Regions from separate parts of the Nocardioides sp. NBC_00163 genome, predicted to be linked through region 3. Evidence: predicted binding sites of a transcription regulator. Region 3 holds the regulator's gene; each other region holds the start of a gene.
What was found. The regulator LexA, encoded in region 3, represses DNA repair genes until DNA is damaged. The targets are predictions, from matches to a motif close to TCGAACANNTGTTCGA.
Positions count from the first base shown of each region.

Region 1 (7,109 bases), 2.9 Mb from region 3:
TCGAGATCGAGCCGGTCCAGTGTCTCCAGGAGCAACTCGCCGATGGCCAGGTTGCGATACCACTTCTTGTCGCTCGGCACGAGGTACCACGGAGCGTACTCGGTGTTGGTGCGCTCCAGCGCAATCTCGTACGCCTCCTGATAGCTGTCCCACAGCTGACGCTCGTCGATGTCGCCGGGGCTGTACTTCCAGTGCTTCGTCGGGTCCTCGAGGCGGGCCAGGAGCCGCTTCTTCTGCTCCTTCGGCGAGATGTGCAGCATGCACTTGAGGATGACGGTGTTGTCGTCAGCCAGCCGGTTCTCGAAGTCGTTGATCGCGCCGTAGCGCCGCTCGATCTCCTCGGGGGCGGCGAGCCCGCGGACCCGGCCGATCAGCACGTCCTCGTAGTGGGAGCGGTCGAAGACCCCGAGGTAGCCGGGCTCCGGCACCGCCCTCTCGATCCGCCACAGGAAGTCCTGGGCCCGCTCCTCCTCGGTCGGCGCCTTGAAGCTGGTGATCTTCACGCCGACGGGGTCGACCAGCCCGACGGTGTGCTTGAGCACGCCACCCTTCCCGGAGGTGTCCATCCCCTGCAGGATGAGCAGCACCCGCCTGGGGTCGTCGCTCTCCTTGGAGGCGAACAGCTTGGTCTGCAGCTCGATCAGCGTCGGACCGAGCTCGGCGAGCACCTGCTTGCCGGTCTCCTTGTCGACGCCGACGCCCGGCGCGGAGTTGGTGTCGTACTTCCGTAGGTCCACCGGTCCGGCCGGTAGCCGCAGCTCGTCAAGAAGGCTCATGGGTCGACGATAGGCCCGCAAGAGGAGCCACCGGGGCGGGTCAGCCGAGAACGCGCCGCAGATCCAGCGAACAGCCGACCATCGTGGTCGTCGATCCGTCGGGCTGGGGCTCATCGAACCAAGTGCCCTGCTCGAAGCCGACCTTGGCGAGCATCCGCAGCGAGGCGGCATTGCGGTGGTCGGGGGCCGCGAAGCAGGCCGTCGCACCGGGATAGCGGCGCGGGATCGAGGTGAGCCACACCCAGGCCATCCGCGGCCCGATCCCACGGCCCACGAAGGCCGGCTCCCCGATCGCGTAGTCGAAGCCGATCGCGTCCGGGTCGGGGGTGAGCAACGCGTAGTCGGGCTCATCGCTGATCCGGTAGTCCTGGCAGAAGCCGATCGAGCGCCCGTTGACCTCAATCACCCAGAACGTCACCTGGGTCTTGCCGTCGACGTCGGGCCCGTAGTTCTCCGCCACCCACTCGGGCGTCGGCTCACCGTCGACGGCATACCAGTGGTGCACGTGCTCCGCGTTGAGCCAACGGATCAGGTGAGGCAGGTCTCCGCGGGTCATCGGCCGCAGCGCCACCACCGGCATCGGGTCGGAGGAGAACTCCTTCACCTCACCGGAGAGGTCGACCGCGTACGCAGGCCGCCCGGCGATCCTCGTCGCCGCCGCTGCCCAGCTCTCCCCCGGGCGCGTCACTCCGCCGAGACGGTGTGTCCCGGTGTGGACCGCAACCGGCGTGAACATGCACCCAGGTTAACCGCGTGGGGTCAGTGGGCCTGGCCACCGCGGCGGTCGACGAGCGGCGGCTGGGAGGACCACGGGAAGTCGATCCAGCGGTCGGTCTTCTTGTAGACGTAGTCGGCGTTGATCACCGTCCACGGCTTCTCGAAGATCACCGCCGTGCGGGCCTCGGCCACGTGGCCCTCGCAGAAGTCGTGGACGATCTCCAGGGTCTTGCCGGTGTCGGCGACGTCGTCGGCGATGAGCACCTTCATCCCGGTCAGGTCGACGGCCGCGGGGGTCGGCGGGAGCATGATCGGGACGTCGAGACGCTCGTTGACGCCGGTGTAGAACTCCACGTTGATCGCGGACAGGTTCTTCACGTCGAGGGCGTAGCCCAGACCCATCCCGAGGGCGAGGCCGCCGCGGGCGATGGAGAGCACGATGTCGGGTTCGTAGCCGCTGTCGACGACCTTCTGGGCGATGTCGCGCACCGCGGTGCCGAAGAGGTCGTAGGTCAGGATCTCGCGCTCTTGCTGCTCACTCACAGATCGGATTCTGACACGAGACCGCCGGCGCCATCGTCATCGGCCAGAGCGAGCTCCTCGCGAACGATGCCGTAGGCCACACCGGCGCCGTATCCCTTGCGGGCGAGCATCCCCACCAGACGCCGGGTCTTGGTCTGGTCGTCGAAGCGCTCCAGGGAGCGCAACTTGCGCCGGACCATCCGCCGGCCGGCCTCACGCTCGTCGTCGGGGTCGATCTCGTCGAGCGCATCGCGGGCCACGTCGTCGTCGATGCCCTTGCGGCGCAGCTCTTGGGCCAGGGCTCGTCGGGCCAGGCCCTTTCCGGGCTGCCGGCTGGCGATCCAGGCCCTGGCGAAGGCCTCGTCGTCGATCAGGCCGACCTCTTCGAAGCGGTCCAGCAGCCGCGTCGCCAGGGCTGCGGGGACCTCCTTCTTCTCCAGCTTGTCGGCGAGCTCCTTGCGGCTGCGCGCCTGGCCGGTCAGGGCGTCGAGGAGGATCTTGCGGGCGATCGCCTCGTGGTCGGGCTCGGGGTCGTTCTTGGGGTCGGCAGGGTCTGCGGGGCGAGGCTGCTTTCGGCGGGAACGTGTTGGTTTCGACACGTCGTCGCTCCTTCGTCGCGACGACGGCTCAACCGACGGGACGGACGGCTCAACCAACGGGGTCTTGCCGGCCCAGGCTTCGACGCCGAGCGAGACGTCGCCCAGCCAGTCGGGCGCGGGCCGTTCGTCCACCCAGGGATCCTGGGTGGACGAACGGTCAGGCCTTGACGAAGCCACGAGTCAGCCGGTGCCTATGGACCTAGAAGTCCTCGACGCCGGCGGGCTCGGCCACGGGCGCCTCGCCGTCGGCCGGGGCGTCGACCGTCGGCACGACCCCGAGCTTCTCCAGGATCCGCTTCTCCAGCTCGTTGGCCAGGTCGGGGTTGTCCTTGAGGAAGTTGCGGGAGTTCTCCTTGCCCTGGCCGAGCTGGTCGCCCTCGTAGGTGTACCAAGCGCCGGCCTTGCGCACCAGGCCCGCCTCGACACCGACGTCGATCAGGCCGCCCTCGCGGGAGATGCCCTTCCCGTACATGATGTCGAACTCCGCCTGCTTGAACGGCGGGGCCACCTTGTTCTTCACGACCTTGACGCGGGTGCGGTTGCCGACCATGTCGGTGCCGTCCTTTAGCGTCTCGATCCGGCGCACGTCGAGTCGCACCGAGGAGTAGAACTTCAGTGCGCGACCACCGGTCGTGGTCTCGGGCGAGCCGAACATCACGCCGATCTTCTCGCGCAGCTGGTTGATGAAGATCGCGGTCGTGCCGGAGTTGTTGAGCGCACCGGTCATCTTTCGCAGCGCCTGGCTCATCAGTCGAGCCTGCAGACCGACGTGGCTGTCGCCCATCTCGCCCTCGATCTCGGCCCGCGGCACCAGCGCCGCGACGGAGTCGATGACGATCAGGTCGAGCGCGCCCGAGCGGATCAGCATGTCGGCGATCTCCAGGGCCTGCTCACCCGAGTCGGGCTGGGAGACCAGCAGGGCGTCGGTGTCGACGCCGAGGTTCTTCGCGTATTCCGGGTCGAGCGCGTGCTCGGCGTCGATGAAGGCCACGATGCCGCCGGCGCGCTGCGCGCTGGCGACCGCGTGGAGGGCCACCGTCGTCTTACCCGAGGACTCCGGACCGTAGATCTCCACGACCCGCCCGCGGGGCAGACCGCCCAGACCCAGCGCCACGTCGAGCGCGATCGAGCCGGTCGGGATCACTTCCAGCGGAGCCCGGGTCTCATCGCCCAGCCGCATGACCGAGCCCTTGCCGAACTGCCTCTCGATGTTGGCGAGAGCGGCGTCCAATGCCTTCTCGCGATCACCTGCCGCCATGTTCTTTCCTTCCTGAGGGGCAGACTTCTTCCCCTTGCCTGCCGCTTGTCCACGTGTCTTCGTCGTCATCAAGGCAGACGCTAGACGGGACCACCGACAGTTTTGAACGGGACCCTCTGGCACGGTGTTTCACGACCCTGTTTTTGCCTGGCCGATAGCACGAACCACGCTCCACCTACTACCACACACTAGCCCGAACAAGCGTTCGATGTGAACACCTGTTCGGGCGTGTCGGAAGCGGCGGCCTCAGCGGATCGTCATGCCGAGAAGCGTTCCTCGGCCCGGCGAGCCACCTCTTCCAACGTGAGATCCTCCAGGTGGGTGAGGAAGACCCAGACATGGCCGTACGGGTCCCTGAGAATGGCCGTGCGATCACCGTGGAACTGGTCGGCCGGCGCCTGCAGCAACTCCGCGCCTGCCACCGTGGCACGTTCCGCCAGCGCGTCGACGTCGTCCACGAAGACATGCAGCCCCACCGTGGTGCTGCCGACAGTGGTCGGCGCGCCGAAGAGCGGACCCTCGGCATCGCCGAGCATGATCGCGGACCCGTGGATCTTGACCTCGGCGTGAACGATCCGCCCACCCGGGCCTTCGATACGGAACAGTTCCTCGGCGCCGAACGCGCGGGCGTAGAAGTCGATCGCTCCGGCGGCGCCGTCGATCATGATGTGGGCGACGACGGCATTGCGGTACGTCTCCGGGATGGCGGTGGCAGTCATACGGGCATGTCTCCTCAGGCGGTTGCTCGGATGTTCACGAACCTAGGAGCTCAACTGAACTTGAGGTCAAGGGTGAACCGAGGCCCGCCTCAGTGGCCCTGCATCTCGACCTGTTCGGCGGGGGCCGAGCCGCCACCCATCTCGTCGGCGACGGCAACCGACAGGCCACCGAGCATGAAGGCGATGATCACTGCGGCCAGGGCACCGCTGGAGAAGGACGGGATGAAGCGGCGTACGCCCTCCTGGACCGGCTCCGCTCCGTGGTACTGGTGGGTGAGCGCATGCCCCTTGCCCCGCTGGAGCAGGTATCGGTTGACCGGGAAGGCCGCCACGAAGGCCACCGAGAGGGCGATCATCATCCCGATCCAGAACACGACGTTGACCAGCCCGGCCTCCATGGCCCCGGGGATGAGCGCCATGACCAGGTTGTCGACCAGCTCCATCGTCGCGATCGAGAGGGTGTCGGCGGCGAGCACGACGCTGAACGCCGCACCGACGGCCAGGCCCGACTTGAGCAGCGGCAGGGTCGAGAGGGCGTAGCCGAAGGCGAACGCGAGCGTGACGGCCAGGGCGATCGTCCACCCCGTGCTGAGGCCGATCGCGGTGCCGATCATCAGTCCGGCGATCTCACCGATCGCACAGCCGGTGAGGCAGTGCAGCGTGGCGCTGGCCGCCATCGCGTTCACCCCGCCCCCGTGCGCACCATGCGCGTCATGAGCCGAGTGGTCGCCATGGCCCTCGTGACCCTCGTGACCCTCGTGCATCGCGTGCTGATGTCCGGCGTGGTCGTGTTCGGCGTGCACGTGCTCGTCATGCGACGTCATGTCGCTCCCCTTGATCGATCGTTCGGTGTACCTACCCCTCATTCATACCCCATGGGGGTATGTGATCGCAAGCGAAGTCCGGCCAGATAGCCCACTTTGTCCAACCGCGAAGGACTCCTTAGGGTGTGCGGTGTGTGGACGGCAGCGCGACGACGACAGCGGACGACCCGTGCGGTCGCGCGCGCCGGTCTGCTGGCAGCGGTCGTGGTCACGGTCGCCGGTCTGCTGGCCATGCATGGGCTTAGCCTCCACGGCACCGACTCCGATGGTGAGCACGGCGCGCTGAGCCTGCCCGCCGCCCACGTCGAGCACACGCACGCTCTCGAACACTTCGGCCATGGCGCGGCCGAGGACGCCGGACACCCGGGCGACGCCGGGCACACGGCGATGATGCTGTGCGCGGCGTTCCTGCTCGCCGCCGGCGCGCTGCTCCTGAGCGGGCTGTGGCGGCGTACTCCTGCCTGGTGGCTCTCGCGGGCCCGCGGCTGGTCCCGGACCAGCGGATTCGCGCCCTTGCTCACCTGTCCCGCGACCGGCCCGCCCTCCGTATGGGCCTACTCCGTCATCAGGTGCTGAGCGGCCCGACCCCACCCGCGACCCGGGCCACGCCCGCGGTCCGCAGGTGGGTCAGCGATGCCCGTAATCAGCACTTGACAAGGAGAAACAACAGATGCGTACGCAACGTCCCCTCTTCCGCGCGACCTGGGCGGCAGCCGGCCTAGCCGTGCTGCTCACCCTGTCCGCCTGTGGCGGCAGCGAGGAGGCCGAGGCTCCTCAGAAGCTCTCGGAGACCGAGAACAACAAGGCCGATGTCGCCTTCGCGACCGACATGATCCAGCACCACGCCCAGGCTCTGTCGATGGTCGACCTGACCATGGACCGCGACCTCGAGCCCGAGGTCCAGGAGCTGGCGGATTCGATCCGGGCGGCCCAGAGCCCCGAGATCGAGACCATGTCCGGCTGGCTCCAGCAGTGGGGCGAGGAGGTGCCCTCCACGATGCGTGACCACGTCAACGGCGGCCACGAGGGCCACGGCGACGAGGACAGCAGCATGTCCGACTCGATGGAGGGCATGGAGGACGACATGCCGGGGATGATGTCGGGCGAGGACATGGACGCCCTCGAGAACGCCTCCGACGCCGAGTTCAGCGACATGTGGCTGAAGATGATGATCGAGCACCACGAGGGCGCGATCGAGATGGCCGAGACCGAGCAGGACGAGGGCGAGTTCAAGCCCGCCGTCGACCTGGCCGGGACGATCATCGAGTCGCAGTCGACCGAGATCGACACCATGGAGAAGCTCCTCGGCTGAGGATGCCTCACGGGCAGGGCCGCCCAGCGGCCCTGCCCCCTTCAGGCCGACCGACGGGCCACGTACGCAGCCCCGAACAGCACCGTGACCAGCAGGATCGTGCCGAGCGCGAGCGCCGGATATCCGGCCAGGTCGACGACGACGCCCGACACCGCGCCGGCGGCGGCAGCGGCGACGCCCATGATCAGGTCGGCGGTGCCCTGCACGTCGGCACGCACCTCGAGCGGAGTGTGGTCCGCGACCGACGTGGCCGCGGCGATCGTGGCCAGCGACCAGCCGAGGCCGAGCAGGAAGAGCCCGACGAAGATCCGCCCCGAGCTGCCCTCCGGCGCCGCGGCGCACAGGACCAGGGACACCAGGAGCACCCCGCCGCCGAGCGCCA
Region 1 covers NZ_CP108155.1:671,859-678,967, forward strand. Annotated here, with positions in the region: gene OG801_RS03305 (PPK2 family polyphosphate kinase) at 1-776, opposite strand, end outside; gene OG801_RS03310 (GNAT family N-acetyltransferase) at 817-1,512, opposite strand; gene OG801_RS03315 (phosphoribosyltransferase) at 1,536-2,036, opposite strand; gene OG801_RS03320 (regulatory protein RecX) at 2,033-2,746, opposite strand; gene recA (recombinase RecA) at 2,814-3,872, opposite strand; gene OG801_RS03330 (VOC family protein) at 4,130-4,591, opposite strand; gene OG801_RS03335 (DUF4396 domain-containing protein) at 4,681-5,415, opposite strand; gene OG801_RS03340 (hypothetical protein) at 5,548-5,991, shown strand; gene OG801_RS03345 (DUF305 domain-containing protein) at 6,086-6,727, shown strand; gene OG801_RS03350 (MFS transporter) at 6,769-7,109, opposite strand, start outside.
Region 1: a site for LexA is predicted at 4,066-4,081, ahead of recA (recombinase RecA). Genes of this name have one in related genera too.

Region 2 (7,109 bases), 1.7 Mb from region 3:
GTCGGCCTCGGCGGAGTCGGGGGTGATCGCGTCGTGGGCCTGCCCGAGCGCCCGCTCGAGCGCGACCTCGGTGTCCGCGGACTTGGTGAGCTTCTGGGTCTCCGAGTCGCCGTAGACGACCGCGACCTTGTCGCCGTGGCGTACTCCCAGCCAGCCGACCAGGCCGGCGGTGAAGATCGCCAGCTCGCGCTTGGTCGTGGTGCCGGTCGCCTGGGCCGCCATGCTCCGGCCGGTGGAGATCGCCAGCAGCACCAGATGCTGGCGCTCGGCGGTGAACCGTTTGACCAGCAGGCTCCGGGACCGGGCCGTCGCCTTCCAGTCGATGTCCTTGACGTCGTCGCCGGGGACGTACTCCCTCAGGTCGTGGAAGTCCATGCTGCGCCCGGTCTGGACGCTGGCGTACTCCCCGTCGAGCAGGCCCAGGACCTTGCGGTGGGCATGGATCATCAACCGCGTGCGGATCCGGGGAAGGTACGTCGCCATGTCGGTGCTCGGGTCAGGGGCTCGGGACAGCGCGGACCAGCGCGTCGACCAGCATCTCGGGCTGGACCTTCTCGGCCAGTGCCTCGAAGCTGAGGTGGAGCCGGTGGCGCAGGATGCTGTGGCGCAGCTCGCGAACGTCCTCAGGAGTCACGTAGGAGCGGCCGAGCAGCAGCGCCGCCGCGCGCGAGGCCTGCAGGAACGCGATCGAGGCACGCGGGGACGCGCCGATCTCGACGTAGGAACCCGACTCCGGCCCGAGGAGCTGGCGGGCGTTACGGGTCGCCTGGACGAGGGCGACGATGTAGCGCTTGATCGCCGGGTCGACGTAGACGCGCTTGGTCAGCTCCTGGAGCCAGATCACGTCATCGGGGTCGGCGACCGGGCGGGTCACCTCGTGGTCGGGGCCGAGCGTGCCGGCCTCGATGCGCTCCAGGACGACGAGCTCCTCGGCGTCGCTGGGGTAGTTGACGATCTCCTTGAGCAGGAACCGGTCCATCTGCGCGTGCGGGAGGACGTAGGTGCCCTCCTCCTCGATCGGGTTCTGCGTGGCGAGCACCATGAACGGGCGCGGCAGCGGGTGGATGTGGCCCGCGATGCTCGTCTGGCGCTCCTGCATCGCCTCGAGCATGGCGCTCTGTGTCTTGGCGGAGCTTCTGTTGATCTCGTCGAGCAGCACGAAGTTGGCGTGCACCGGGCCGAGCTGGGTCTCGAACTCGTGGTTGCGCTGGTCGTAGACCTGGGTGCCGATGATGTCGCTCGGCAGCAGGTCGGGGGTGCACTGGATCCTGGAGAACTGCGCCTTGACCGTCTGCGACAGCGTCGAGGCGGCCAGCGTCTTGGCCAGCCCGGGCACGCTCTCGAGCAGCACATGACCCTCGGAGAGGAGCGCGATCAGCAGCGCCGTCCTGAGCCGCTCCTGGCCGACCACACGGCTGCTGAAGGCGGTGCTGACCCGCCCGACGATCTCCTTCGCCCTGGCGATCTCCTCAGCGGACGGCGGGGCGATGGGTGGTGCGGTGGTGGTCAAGGCGGCTCCAGGGGCGTCGGCTGTCGGTCCCATCCTTTCCTACCAGCGTACGGAACGCATCTGGGACCCACCTAAGAGGTCGCGCGGGCAGGGCCGCCTGCTACGCGCCGCGATACGGGCGCGCTGGCTGCGTTGTCGCCTCTCGACGGTGCAACCAGACCGCCTTCGAGGCTTCGCCTTGCCATCGCACCCGTCTCGCGACGCTCGCGACGGCGCCCCTGCCCGCGCGACCTCAGAAGACGTTGCGGGGGCGGAACTGGACCGAGATCCGGGGGCCGGCGGAGGAGACCTTGGGGATGGCGTGCTCCCAGGTGCGCTGGCAGGAGCCGCCCATGACGACGAGGTCGCCGTGGCCCATCTGGATGCTCATCCCCTTGCCGCCTCCGTAGGGACGCAGGGCGAGGCGGCGGGGGTCGCCGACGGAGACGATGGCGACCATCGTGTCGTTGGTGCGGCCCCGGCCGATCTTGTCGCCGTGCCAGGCGACCGAGTCGTGGCCGTCGCGATAGTAGCAGCAGCCCGCGGTGACGAACGGCTCGCCAAGCTCGGGCAGGTAGTGGGCGGTGAGGCGGCCGCGGGCCTCGGCGAGACGGGGGTGGGGGAGCGGGTCGCCCTGCAGATAGGTGTGCAGGAGCCGAGGCACGTCGACGACGCGGTCGTACATCTGCCGGCGCTCCTCGTGCCAGGGGACGTCGCTGACCAGCGCGGCGAAGACGTCGTCGGGATCGGGCAGCCAGCCGCGGGCGATGTCCACCCAGGCTCCGCGGTCCAGATGGATCCGCTCGTAGGTCGTCTCGGTGGTCTCGTCGTCTGTGGGGGCGAAGAGTGTTCCCTGGAAGTCCACCCCGCCACCATACCTCGCGATCGAACACATGTTCTAGTGAAATCGGGATATTGTCGTTTCGTTGCAGTTGATCTGCCTCATCTCGTTGCAATGTCACAACTTGACTAAACTCGGGACGTACGCGAGGTGTACACCTACGCTCTGGTCATGGTCCGGTCGGTCGAGGGAGAGCGGTCGCTCAAGCACGTCCAGATCCGTGAGTACGTCAGGGAGCTGGTCATCGGCGAAAGCCCTGGTGCCTCCGCGCCCTCCGAGCGCGAGCTGGTCCAGAAGTTCAGCGTCGCCCGGGCCACCGTGCGGCAGGCGCTCGACGCTCTCGTCGCCGACGGTCTGCTGGTTCGGATCCCGGGCCGGGGCACCTTCGTGGCGCGCCCGCCGCGGGCGGCGAGCCCGGTGCTCGGGTTCAGCGAGGAGATGGCTCGCCGGGGGATGCAGGCGTCCTCCGAGACCCTGCTGCTCGGCCGGGAGAAGGCCGGCCCCACCATCGCCCGCGCGCTCAGCATCAAGGAAGGTGCGGCCGTCATCCACTGGCGGCGTCTGCGCCGCGGTGACGGGGTGCCGATCTGCATCGAGGACGTCTACCTCGACGAGGCGATCGTGCCCGGGATGCTCGAGCGGACCGCGCCGACCAGTCTCTACGCCGAGCTGGCCAGTCGACAGATGCGGCCGTCGTGGGTCGACGACACCTTCCGTGCCGATGTGGCCAACATCGAGGAGGCCACCCTGCTCGGCCTCTCGGTCGGCGTCCCCGTGCTCCGCAGGCAGCGGAAGTCGGTCGCGGGGGACCGCTACGTCGAGGTGTGCCGCTCGGTCTACCGTGCTGACCGTTATGCGCTGCACCTGCAGCTCGGTCCGTCCTGAGTCAGAGGTCGCCCAACGGAGCGACCACGTCACCGCTCTCCTCACAGACCCAGATCGGATCCGGACCTCCCAGGTCGGGAGTGATGTGGAGCGAGTGCACCGGCGACTCGGGCGGACACGTGGTGCACACCGGCCAGCGCGCCGAGGCCTCGCCGTCGAAGAGGAGGTCCTGGACGTCCTGGGCGACCAGGCCGGCGACGTACGCCTTGCCCTCCGGCCACTGCTCCACCCACCAGCCACGCTCGGTCATCGCGTCCTCGAGAGCGGAGACGGCTGCCGCACCGGCGAGTCCGCGGGCATCGAGGTCATGGAGCACCCTCGCCCGAGCCTCGAACAGCACTGTCGTGTTCATCACGGACCATTCTTGCCGACCGGTCAAGGCTGTGGACGCAGCCTGTGGTCTCAGGGTGAACACGGTAAGAATGGCCCGTGATCCTCATCGACCCGCCGAACGTACCCAGTCGCGGCCGGATGTGGTCCCACCTCGCCAGTGACACCTCCTACGAGGAGCTGCACGCCTTCGCGAGCCGGATGGGCATCCCGGCCCGAGGCTTCGACCGGGACCATTACGACGTACCCGCCGAGGTCTACGACGACATGGTCGCCGCGGGTGCCGTCGAGGTCACCTCTCGGGTTCTGGTCTCCGCTCTCCTCGCCGCCGGCCTACGCCGCCGCAAACCCCGTTAGGCGGGTGACTTCTCGCCCGGCGGGAGCGACGCCTCCGCTGGGGTGGACATCCGTCGCGTGGTGAGCCAGATGGCCGCCGCGATGAGCAGGCCGAGGCCGCCGCCGAGGACGAAGCCGCCCTGCCAGCCGATCAGGTCGATGGCGAACCCGGCGGTGGGGGCGCCGACGGCGCTGCCGAGGGTGATGGCCGAGCCGTGCCAGCCCATCACCTCGCCGCGTACGTTCGAAGGGACGCTGCTGGTGATCGCCTCGAGCGCGGCGGTCAGGGTCGGTGCGCAGAAGAAGCCGCTGAGCAGGAGCAGGACGGTGAAGGAGACCGGGTCCCAGGCGAACGCGGTCAGGACCGTCGTCGCACCCAGCAGGACGAGCATCACCGCGGTGGAGGGGTGGCTGTTGAGGGCGCCGTAGATGAGTGCGCCGAGCAGCGAGCCGAGCGCCCAGATCGCCATGACGAGCCCGAGCAGGGCGGTGCGGTCGAAGTCGCGCATCGCGGCCACGGTGCCGAGGTCCTCGGCGATGAGAATGAGCGAGGCGGTGAAGGTGCCGGCGAGCAGGAGGGTGACCCCCGGGTTCACCCACGAGGGGAGCCCGAAGCGGCGCTTCGGGACAGCGTCGCTCGGGACGGTGTCGCTCGGGACGGCGTCGCTCGGGACGGTCGGCTCGCCGTCGGTGATCATCGGGTTGAACAGCCACAGCACGACTGCCGCGGCGATCCCGAGCCACTGGATCAGCAGCATCGCCCAGGCGGTGCCGAAATAGCTGGCGCCGAGCACGCCGATCACCGGTCCTACCATGAAGCCCAGCTCGGTCATCATCGCGTCGGCGCTCAGCGCCGCGGTGCGCTGCCCGGGACCGACCGAGCGGATCATCACCTGGCGCACGACCGAGAATGACGGGACCGTGAAAAGCCCGGCGACGGCGACCAGCGCGAGCAGCGGGAGGTAGCCGACCCAGGGCGCGATCGACCAGGCGATCGGGAGGATTGCCAGCGGCAGCAGGAGCGTACGCCGCAGCCCGAGGCGGTCGAGGAGCCGACCGAGCCAGGGCGCGGAGATCGCCATCGCGATCGCGAGCATCGTCGAGACCAGGCCGGCCTCGGCGTAGGAGCGGTCCAGCGGGCCGACCACGTGAAGGGTCACGATGACAGAGGACGCCGGCATCGGGATCCGCAGGAACAGACCCAGCACCAGGATGCGGCGAACGTCGGGGATCCGCCACAGGTCGGCGTACGTCTGGAAACTCACCGACGAATTCTGTCACCGGTGAGCGGTTCCATACGAATCGTTATCGGTCAGGCGACAGGTATGTGTTCAGGGTCTCCATCTCGGCCGAGATGTTGGCCCGCGCGGCGGCCTCCCAGCTGATCCTCGCGAAGGGTGTCGAGAAGAGCGACTCCTTCTCCAGCAGCCGCTCCAGGACCTGGGCACGACCGACGCGGAACTCCTCGTCGGAGAGGTGCTGGTACTCCTCGCGGACGGTCGCGGCGTACTCCGCGTAGCGCTCCGTCGGCGCCGCCAGGATCGCCAGGTCGGCATCGGAGAGCACCCGGCCGCTGCGGTCCTCGGCGGTGGGGTCGTGGGTCTCGGTCAGCCGCACCAGCCGGGCGACCTCGGCCACCGTGTCGGCGTCCAGGTAGGCGCCCAGTGCGTCCTCGGCCCAGGTGGCCGAGCGCTCCTCGGCGTCCCGCTCCCCGTCGTAGACGGAGTCGTGGAAGAACGCCGCCAGGGTGACCGTCAGCGGATCGAAGTGCTCTCCCTCCGCCCGCAGCTCTTCGATCCGGTCCAGCACCTCGGTGAGGTGCCGGCGGTCGTGATAGCGGCGGGTCGGGTCGTCGTACGCTGCCAGGACGTCATCGAGAAGGTCGGTCGCCTCTGGCAGCGGCCAATGTTGCGGGAGCTCCATGAGCCAGAACGCTAGCGTCAGGCGTGGTAGGCGCGCACCCACCGGGTGTGCGGGTTGGCTGTGATCTTCTCCAGCGTCGTCGCAGGTACGTCGGTCACGTCGGTGACCACGAAGCCGGTCTCACCGGCGGTGGCGAGGTACTGACCGGTCACGTTGACCCCCTCGGCGGCGAGCAGCGCATTGAGGTCGGCGAGCACACCCGGGACGCTGTCGTGCAGCAGCGCGAGGCGCGCTCCCTCGGCCAGCGGCGGCGGCTGGACGGCGGGCAGGTTGACGCCCAGCGCGGTCGACCCGGAGCGGATGAAGTCGCGCAGCTTGCTGGAGACGAACCAGCCGATCTCCTCCTGGGCCTCCTGCGTCGAGCCGCCGACGTGCGGGGTCAGGATGACGTTGTCGAGACCCTGCAGCGGGCTCTCGAAGGCGTCGCCCTGGGCCTTGGGTTCGATCGGGAAGACGTCGAGGGCAGCGCCGGCGATGTGACCGGACTCGATGTGCTTGCGCAGCGCGTCGTTGTCGACCAGGAAGCCTCGCGCCGCGTTGATGAACAGCGAGCGCGGCTTCATCTTCGCGAACTGCTCCTCGCCGAACATGCCCAGGTTGCCCGGGCGTCCGTCGATGTGGATGGAGACCACGTCGGCCTCCTCCAGGAGCGCGTCGAGCGACTTCATCCGGCGCGCGTTGCCGTGGGCCAGCCGGTCGGCGATGTCGTAGAAGATCACGTACATCCCCAGCGCCTCGGCGATGTTGGACAGCTGGGTGCCGATGTTGCCGTAGCCCACGATGCCCAACGTGCGGCCGCGGATCTCGTGGGAGCCCTTCGCGGACTTGTCCCAGACGCCGGCGTGCATCTTCTCGGTCTTCTCCGGCAGCCGTCGCGCCAGGGAGATGATGTAGCCGATGACCAGCTCGACGACCGAGCGGGTGTTGGAGTAGGGGGCGTTGAAGACGGCCACGCCGCGCTCGGCGGCGCCGGCCAGGTCGACCTGGTTGGTGCCGATGCAGAAGCAGCCGATCGCCTTGAGGTCGGTGGCCGCGTCCAGCACGCGCGGGGTGATGTGGGTGTTGGACCGGATGCCGAGCAGCGTGACGCCTGGAAGGTCGGCCACCAGCTCGTCCTCGGAGAGAGACTTGCTGCGCAGCTCGACCTCGAAGCCGGCCTTCTCGAGGTTCTCGACAGCGACGGGATGGATGTTCTCCAGGAGCAGCGCCTTCATGGCTCAAGCCTAAGACGCGGGACGTACGCCTCCTCAATCGTGCCCGAGGGCCGGACGGCCGCGCACGGCGGTTCTCAGGACCAGTAGATGA
Region 2 covers NZ_CP108155.1:2,226,723-2,233,831, reverse strand. Annotated here, with positions in the region: gene OG801_RS10750 (DUF58 domain-containing protein) at 1-483, opposite strand, end outside; gene OG801_RS10745 (AAA family ATPase) at 497-1,510, opposite strand; gene OG801_RS10740 (alpha-ketoglutarate-dependent dioxygenase AlkB) at 1,743-2,354, opposite strand; gene OG801_RS10735 (GntR family transcriptional regulator) at 2,502-3,215, shown strand; gene OG801_RS10730 (hypothetical protein) at 3,217-3,567, opposite strand; gene OG801_RS10725 (DUF4031 domain-containing protein) at 3,645-3,902, shown strand; gene OG801_RS10720 (MFS transporter) at 3,899-5,146, opposite strand; gene OG801_RS10715 (hypothetical protein) at 5,187-5,804, opposite strand; gene serA (phosphoglycerate dehydrogenase) at 5,822-7,018, opposite strand; gene OG801_RS10705 (peptidoglycan-binding protein) at 7,093-7,109, opposite strand, start outside.
Region 2: a site for LexA is predicted at 2,375-2,390, ahead of OG801_RS10740 (alpha-ketoglutarate-dependent dioxygenase AlkB). Genes of this name have one in related genera too.

Region 3 (7,109 bases):
GCGGCGTTGGCGCTGGGTCGGGCCAGGTCGACCTTCACCCGCAGCTTCCAGCCCTTGCCCACCTTCTTCGGGACCAGACGCTGCGAGGCGTAGGTGAGGTGCTTCAGCGTGAACTTGCCGTCGACGGTCTGTCGCTTGGCGGGCAGCGCGGTGCGGCCGTCGTAGACCGGCGCGTAGTAGGCGCCGCCCTCGCTGTAGGTCTTCGAGGGTGCCAGGTTGGCGGCGGCGAAGCGGGTGTACTGCGTCTTCAGGGTGGTGCCGCGGTCGGCGAGCGCCCGGCGGATGGCGAGGGTGGAGTAGGTCGACGGGGCTCGGTTCCAGATATCGAGGACCACGGCCGGCAGGCCACCCCGCTCCCTGGCGAAGCGCTCGGAGAGGTAGCGGAAGAAGATCCAGTTGCCGTAGATGCCGAGGTTGGAGGCGTAGGAGTTGTCCAGCGGCTTGCGCTGGTCCTCGAGCTGGCCGTAGCCCAGGTACTGCCGGTTGTCGTTGATGCTGTCGTAGACCTCGTCCTCGACCCAGGTCGCGGTGGACTCCATCATCCAGCGGTCCTCGCCGGCGTCGTAGGCGAACTGGACGGCGTGGAAGTATTCGTGAGCGGCGGTCACACGGAGGTTCTCGGTGGGCGTGTTGTACGAGCCGTACTCGCTGGTGGCGTAGTCGTTGTCCAGGACGCAGTAGGCCGTCGCGGCGGTCTTGGAGACCTTAGTCTCGGGCGCGCAGTAGCCGTAGTAGCCCTCGTCGTAGAGGTTCTCCAGGTAGATGTCGACCTTGCCCGGAGTGACCGCCTTGTCGGCGGCGGGCTTGCGGTAGCCCGCCTGCACGTAGAGGTTGTGGACCTTCGTGACCACGTCACGGACCTGGGTCGCGTACGTCGTCGAGGCGCGGTCGCCGCCCTTGCCTGGCGTGTAGTGGACGCAGACCGCGTCGCTGCAGGTCTGGGCCGCGGTGCGCGGGCGGGCGAGCAATTCCCGCGCGGCGGCCTTGTTGGAGCCGTCCAGGGCATCCTTGGCGTTCCACAGGTCGGTCAGCGCGATGGTCGCGTCGGGCCGGCCGGCGACGTGCCGCCCGGGCACGACCTGCCGGGTGCCGCGCACCGACTGGTTCCGCTTGACCTTCTTGGCCGCGGCGAGCGCCTCCCGGGCCGCCTTCTCCGTCACCGGCTGCTCGGCGCTGGTGTCACCGCCGGTCCTCACCGAGGTCGCCGGCGTCGAACCGGTTGCGGGCATGGTGGCGACGAACGTCGCGACGACCATGCCTGCGATCAAGACGAGGGATCGTTGTTTACGGTTGATCCGGCGGGCAATGTTTCGCATGAGATACCAGACGTTCGGGAAGACAGACCTGGGCAGTCTAAGCGCAGAGTGCCGCTGTGTCCGGCGGACACGGCCTAGGACATGGCCTAGACGGGCTGCGTGACGTGATGGAGCCTGTTGCTTCCGGTTGCGGTGGCGTACGACCTGGTCCAGGTGGCGGCAGTATTGGAGTCCTTGCGTTCGCCGATGACGTACCAGTCCATCTGGGCGCGGTTGCGGGTCACGTCGAGGACGGAGAAGCCGTGGTCGTCGAAGTTGAGGTAGCGGACGTGGCGGTTGGCGGTCCTGATGATGCTCTCGACCGTCAGGCTGACCGAACGGCGCGGCGCACCGAGGATGTCCTTGAGGTTGTTCGAGGTCACCGAGGTGGCGACGAACTCCACTCCGGCGGTCTTGCCGAGCGGGTAGACGGCGGAGTCGTACGGCAGGTCGCAGGCCCAACCTGAGTGGATGTCGCCGGTGACGAAGACGGTGTCGGTGATCGCGTTGTTGCGGATGTGCTCGAAGAGCTCGGTGCGGTCGGCGGTGTAGCCGTCCCACTGGTCCACGTTGTAGGCGATGCCGTTGTCGGGCAGCAGGCCGGTGACGTCGTTGACCGGGGTGATCAGGCTCTTCGGAAGCGCACCGAAGGTGACCGGCGCGATCATCACCGGGTTGCCGACGATCTTCCACTGAGCGTCGGTGAGCAGGCCGTCCTTGAGCCACTCCAGCTGCTCGTCGCCGGTGATCGTGCGGTCGGGGTCGTCGACGCCGGCGAGGTCGGTGCGGGCGACCTGCTGGGAGCGGTAGGAGCGCAGGTCGAGCATGCTCAGCTCGAGCAGGTTGCCGAAACGCAGCCGCCGGTAGATGCGGTCGTGGAGATGGCCGTCGGTCTCCACCGTCGCTGTGCCATCGACGCGCAGCGGCATCCACTCGTCGTAGGCCTGGTTGGCGTTGGTCTTGCGGTCGATCCAGTCGTACTCGCCGGGCTCGTTGTTCTCGGCGCCGAGCAGCCAGGCGTCGTTGGCCGACTCGTGGTCGTCCCAGGTGACGATCCAGGGCAGCCGGGCGTGGGCGGCGGAGAGGTCGACGTCGCGCTTGTACTGCGCGTGCCGGATCCGGTAGTCGGCCAGCGTGTGCATCTCGTGGGCCGGCTCGTGCGGCCGGACGTCCTCGTTGGCCATGCCGTAGCCGTACTCGCCGGGGCCGTACTCGTAGAGGTAGTCGCCCAGGTGGAGGATCGCGTGCAGGTCGTCGCGGGCGGCCAGGTGGCGGTAGGACGCGAACCAGCCGGCCTGCAGGTTGGAGCAGGAGACCACCCCGAAACGTACGTTCTCCGGGACCGCGTCCGCGGCCGGAGCGGTGCGGGTGCGGCCGACGCGGCTGGTCTGGCCGTTGTAGGTGAAGCGGTAGAAGTACCAGCTCTCCGGCGCCAGGCGGGTGACGTCGAGCTTCACGGTGTGGTCGCGGTCGGGACCCGTCTGCTGGGATCCCTTCGCGGTGACGCGGCCGAAGTCCGCGGTGGGCGAGACCTCCCAGCGGACCAGGACCTCCTCGCCCTGCCCGGACCCGGGAGTCGCGTCCGTCGTTGGCGTGACCCGGGTCCAGATGACCACGCGGTCCGGGAGCGGGTCGCCGGAGGCGACGCCGTGCTGGAAGTGGTTGAGCGAGCCGCTGGCGGCCTCGCCGGGCTCAGGGAGCGCGATGGCTCCCGCTCCCGCGGCGGTCGCCAGCCCGGCGGCGATGAGGGTGCGGCGGTCGATCTGCGTCTGGGTCACGCTGTAGGGAACGACGCAGCCGCCGGCCCTGTCATGGGCCGGCGGCTGGATTTCACGCAGTGTTCCCGGACTCGTTCCGGGAGGTGGCGCAGGACTCAGAGGCTGCGCAGGACCGCCGTCACCTTGCCGAGGATCGTCGCGTGGGTGCCGTCGATCGGCTCGTACGCAGCGTTGTGCGGCAGCAGCCAGACCTTGCCGTCCTTGCGGGAGAGCGTCTTGACGGTGGCCTCGCCGTCGATCAGCGCGGCCACGATCTCGCCGTTCTCGGCGGTCGGCTGCTGGCGCACGACCACGAAGTCGCCGTCGCAGATCGCCGCGTCGACCATCGAGTCACCGGAGACCGAGAGCAGGAAGAGATCGCCGTTGCCGACCAGCTGCTTGGGCAGCGGGAAGACGTCCTCGATGCTCTGCTGGCTCGAGGTCTCTTCGGCCAGGATCGGGCCACCGGCCGCGATCCGCCCGACCAGGGGGACCATGGCGGCGTCGGGGTTGGGGTTGATGTCGGCCTCGGCGGTGATCGTCGACTCGGGCTCCTCGCCGGACATGGCCTTGCGGTGGGCCATCACCTCCGGGAGGAAGACCTCGAGGGCGCGCGGTCGCTTCGGGTCCTTGCGGATCAGACCACGCTGCTCCAGCGCGCGGAGCTGGTGGGCGACGCTGCTGGTGCTGGTCAGCCCGACCGCGGCGCCGATCTCGCGCATGCTGGGCGGGTAGCCGCGCTGCTCGATGCTGTCGCGCAGGTGAGCGAGGATGCGCTGCTGACGCGGCGTGAGCCCGGTCGCGTCCGGCGGCCCGTCGGGCAGCTCGCGGACGCGGCTCTTCTTCGAACCGCCTGATCCGGTGCCTGTCTTCTGCGTGGTCATGTCACCACATTAGTCCCTCTGGCACCACGACATCAAACATTTGTTCGACCTCGTGGTCGGCGCGTGTCGGCGTTCGAAAATTCTTGGGGTCGCTACTTGCGTTGTTCGAACACGTGATCTACCTTCGAACATGTGCTCGATCGAACACGTGATCGAGAGACTGGTGATCAGGAGGCCGTGAGATGAGTGCAACAGTCTATGTGCTGCCCGTAGCCGAGCCACCGCGTCCGGCGCCGGAGGTGCGTCGCTCGACCGTGCGACTCACTCGTCGCGGACGAGTCGTCGTGTTCGCATTCGCGCTCGTCGTGCTCTTCGGGATCGCGCTGATCGGGGCGAAGGTGGCGTTCGCCGTGGAGAACGGTGCCGACAAAAGTCCCTCCTCCACCGCCCACGCGATGGTCGTCGGCGATGGCGACACGCTCTGGGACATCTCCTCGAAGGCCGTCGCCGGCACCGACTCCTCGATTCGGGAGATGGAGCAGAGGATCAAGGAGCTCAACAGTCTCGAGTCCTCGATGCTCGTGTCCGGACAGACGCTGATCGTTCCGACCGCGCCCTAGGCGCCGCACAGATGTCCGGCTGCTCCTTCGACCCTGGCGGCCGGCTACCGGGAAAAAGAGTGAGAGTGCTGCAGACGATGGGAAGCGTCTGCAGCACTCTCGCTGCGTCGGGTCAGTGGCGCCCGCGGTAGGGGCTGTCCGGCTCGGCCGGCGGCCACTGCTTGTTGCGAGTGCCGTGCCGCGGCGGCCACTCGTCGTCCGGTTCGACCGGCGGGTCCTGGGGCTGACGCTGGGAGGGCATCGCCTGGGTTGCGGCGGGGTCCTGGGTCAGTCGAGCCCGCGAGCCGGTCTGGCCGTAGCCGGTCGGGGTCTGGTAGGCGCCGGACTGATACTGCGGGGAGCCCGCCTGCTGAGTGGGGTAGCTGTCCGTGCCGTATCCCTGCGAGCCGTACCCCGGAGTGCTCTGCGGCGTCGACGTCGGTGTCGGCGGGCTCGAGTAGTAGGGCTGTGGGGTGGGCGGCGGGCTGGTCGGCGGCTGGTAGGACGATGCGCCGTAGGCGGCCCGGCTGCCGGTGTTGCCGTAGCCCTGATCGCTGCTGGGGTAGCCGTACGGCGACTGGGAGCCGGTGTCGGTGTAGGCCGAGCGGTTCGAGGTGTCGCCGTAGGGCGGCTGGCTCCCGGTGTCGGAGCTGTGCCGGCCGTAGCCGGTGTCGTCGTAGCCGTAGGAGCCGGTGCCGTAGTAGTCCTGCTCCGGGTAAGCCTGCTCAGGGTAGGCCTGGTCGGCGTAGGCCGGGGCCGAGTAGTCCTGCTCCTCGACGTAGGCGTTGGAGTGGCTTCCGGCGTAGTCGTCGGTGGGTGGCGTGGTGGGGGAGCCGGAGAAGGCCCGCCAGGCCTTCCCGGCGAAGGTGAAGGTCAGGAAGAGGCAGGCGACTGCAACGACCGCCGCGATGGCGAGCTTCGCCCAGGCGCCGGAATCGCCTCCCCGTGCGTCGGCCCCGAAACCGACGGCGACCCACACGAGCACTCCCCAGATGACGAGGAAGGCCAGTGTCGCGATCGCAGGCAAGATGAAAGGTGGCCGGGGACCGCTTCTGGGGCGCGTGCCTCTCCGCGACCCGACGCGATTTCCTCCGGAGATGTTTGTCACGGGGGTCATTCTTACTCATCCAGGCCAGTCCGTCGCCGCTGAACCGGAATCTTTCGGTGTTTGACCGGCGACACGCCGGGCACGCGGGTAAACCCGACGCTCGCTTGCATCGTCGTGGGGGCGGGCGTACGGTTACCACTACATCTAGTAGTTACACCGCTGTAGTTATCCACATCTAGTTCACATGAACGGGCGGATGGCCCACAGCGATGGGGGTGTTGTTCCACAGGGACTCACGCTCATATCCACAGGTTCCACAGGCTCGGGCCGCCAATGAGACGGCCTGGATCCACAGGTCTCACGAGAGGGGCTCTACCGTGCACTGTCCGTTCTGCCGACACAGCGACACCAAGGTGCTCGACTCCCGCGTGGCCGAGGACGGTGGCCAGATCCGGCGCCGCCGGGTCTGCCAGGAATGTGGGAAGCGGTTCACGACCGTCGAGCAGATGCAGCTGATGGTGGCCAAGCGCTCCGGCGCAGCGGAGCCGTTCAGCCGCGACAAGGCGGTGCACGGCGTACGCAAGGCATGCAAGGGCCGGCCGGTCACCGAGGACCAGCTCGCCTGCCTCGGCCAGGAGGTCGAGCAGGCGCTGCGCAGCCAGGGGCTGGCCGAGGTTCCCAGCAACGAGGTGGGGCTGGCGATCCTCGCGCCGCTGCGCGAGCTCGACGAGGTGGCGTACCTGCGCTTCGCGAGCGTCTACCGGGCCTTCGGGTCGGTGGAGGACTTCGAGCGTGAGATCCAGATGCTGCGTACGGAACGGGAAGTCCAGGACTTCGAGGCAGAACATCCGGTCGAGGCCCCAGTGGGCTCCGACTAGGTCCCACGGGACACATAGACCGGCCCGGGCAGGCCGTGGGGAAGCGACCTGCTCGGGCCAATCAACGGCACAGCCAGCGGAAACAGATAGAACAGAGCAAGGACTCCACCATCAGCACCGACCAGCAGTACGGCACAGCGATCGATGACAACAGGGGGAACGAAATGACAGACACGGCAGCAGAGGCACAGGCATCGGCGAAGGCAGGCGCTGGGCTGAAGATCGAGCGGATCTTCAGCACCGAGGGCGTCCACCCCTACGACGAGATCACCTGGGAGCGGCGCGACGTCGTCCAGAAGAACTGGAAGACCGGCGCGACCGTCTTCGAGCAGACCGGCGTGGAGTTCCCCGACTTCTGGTCGATCAACGCCTCGACGATCGTGACGACCAAGTACTTCCGCGGCGCGCTCGGCACCGAGAAGCGTGAGCAGAGCCTGAAGCAGCTGATCGACCGGGTCGTGAACACCTACGTCGCCTCCGGCAAGGAGAACGACTACTTCGCCTCCGACGCCGACGCCGACCTCTTCGGCCGTGAGCTCACCTGGCTGCTGGTCAACCAGCACTTCGCCTTCAACTCGCCGGTCTGGTTCAACGTCGGCACCGAGTCCCCCCAGCAGGTCTCGGCCTGCTTCATCCTCTCGGTCGACGACTCCATGGACTCGATCCTGAACTGGTACAAGGAGGAGGGCCTGATCTTCAAGGGCGGCT
Region 3 covers NZ_CP108155.1:3,881,106-3,888,214, forward strand. Annotated here, with positions in the region: gene OG801_RS18655 (MXAN_6640 family putative metalloprotease) at 1-1,268, opposite strand, end outside; gene OG801_RS18660 (alkaline phosphatase D family protein) at 1,403-3,073, opposite strand; gene lexA (transcriptional repressor LexA) at 3,169-3,936, opposite strand; gene OG801_RS18670 (LysM peptidoglycan-binding domain-containing protein) at 4,119-4,496, shown strand; gene OG801_RS18675 (hypothetical protein) at 4,609-5,502, opposite strand; gene nrdR (transcriptional regulator NrdR) at 5,901-6,401, shown strand; gene OG801_RS18685 (vitamin B12-dependent ribonucleotide reductase) at 6,566-7,109, shown strand, end outside.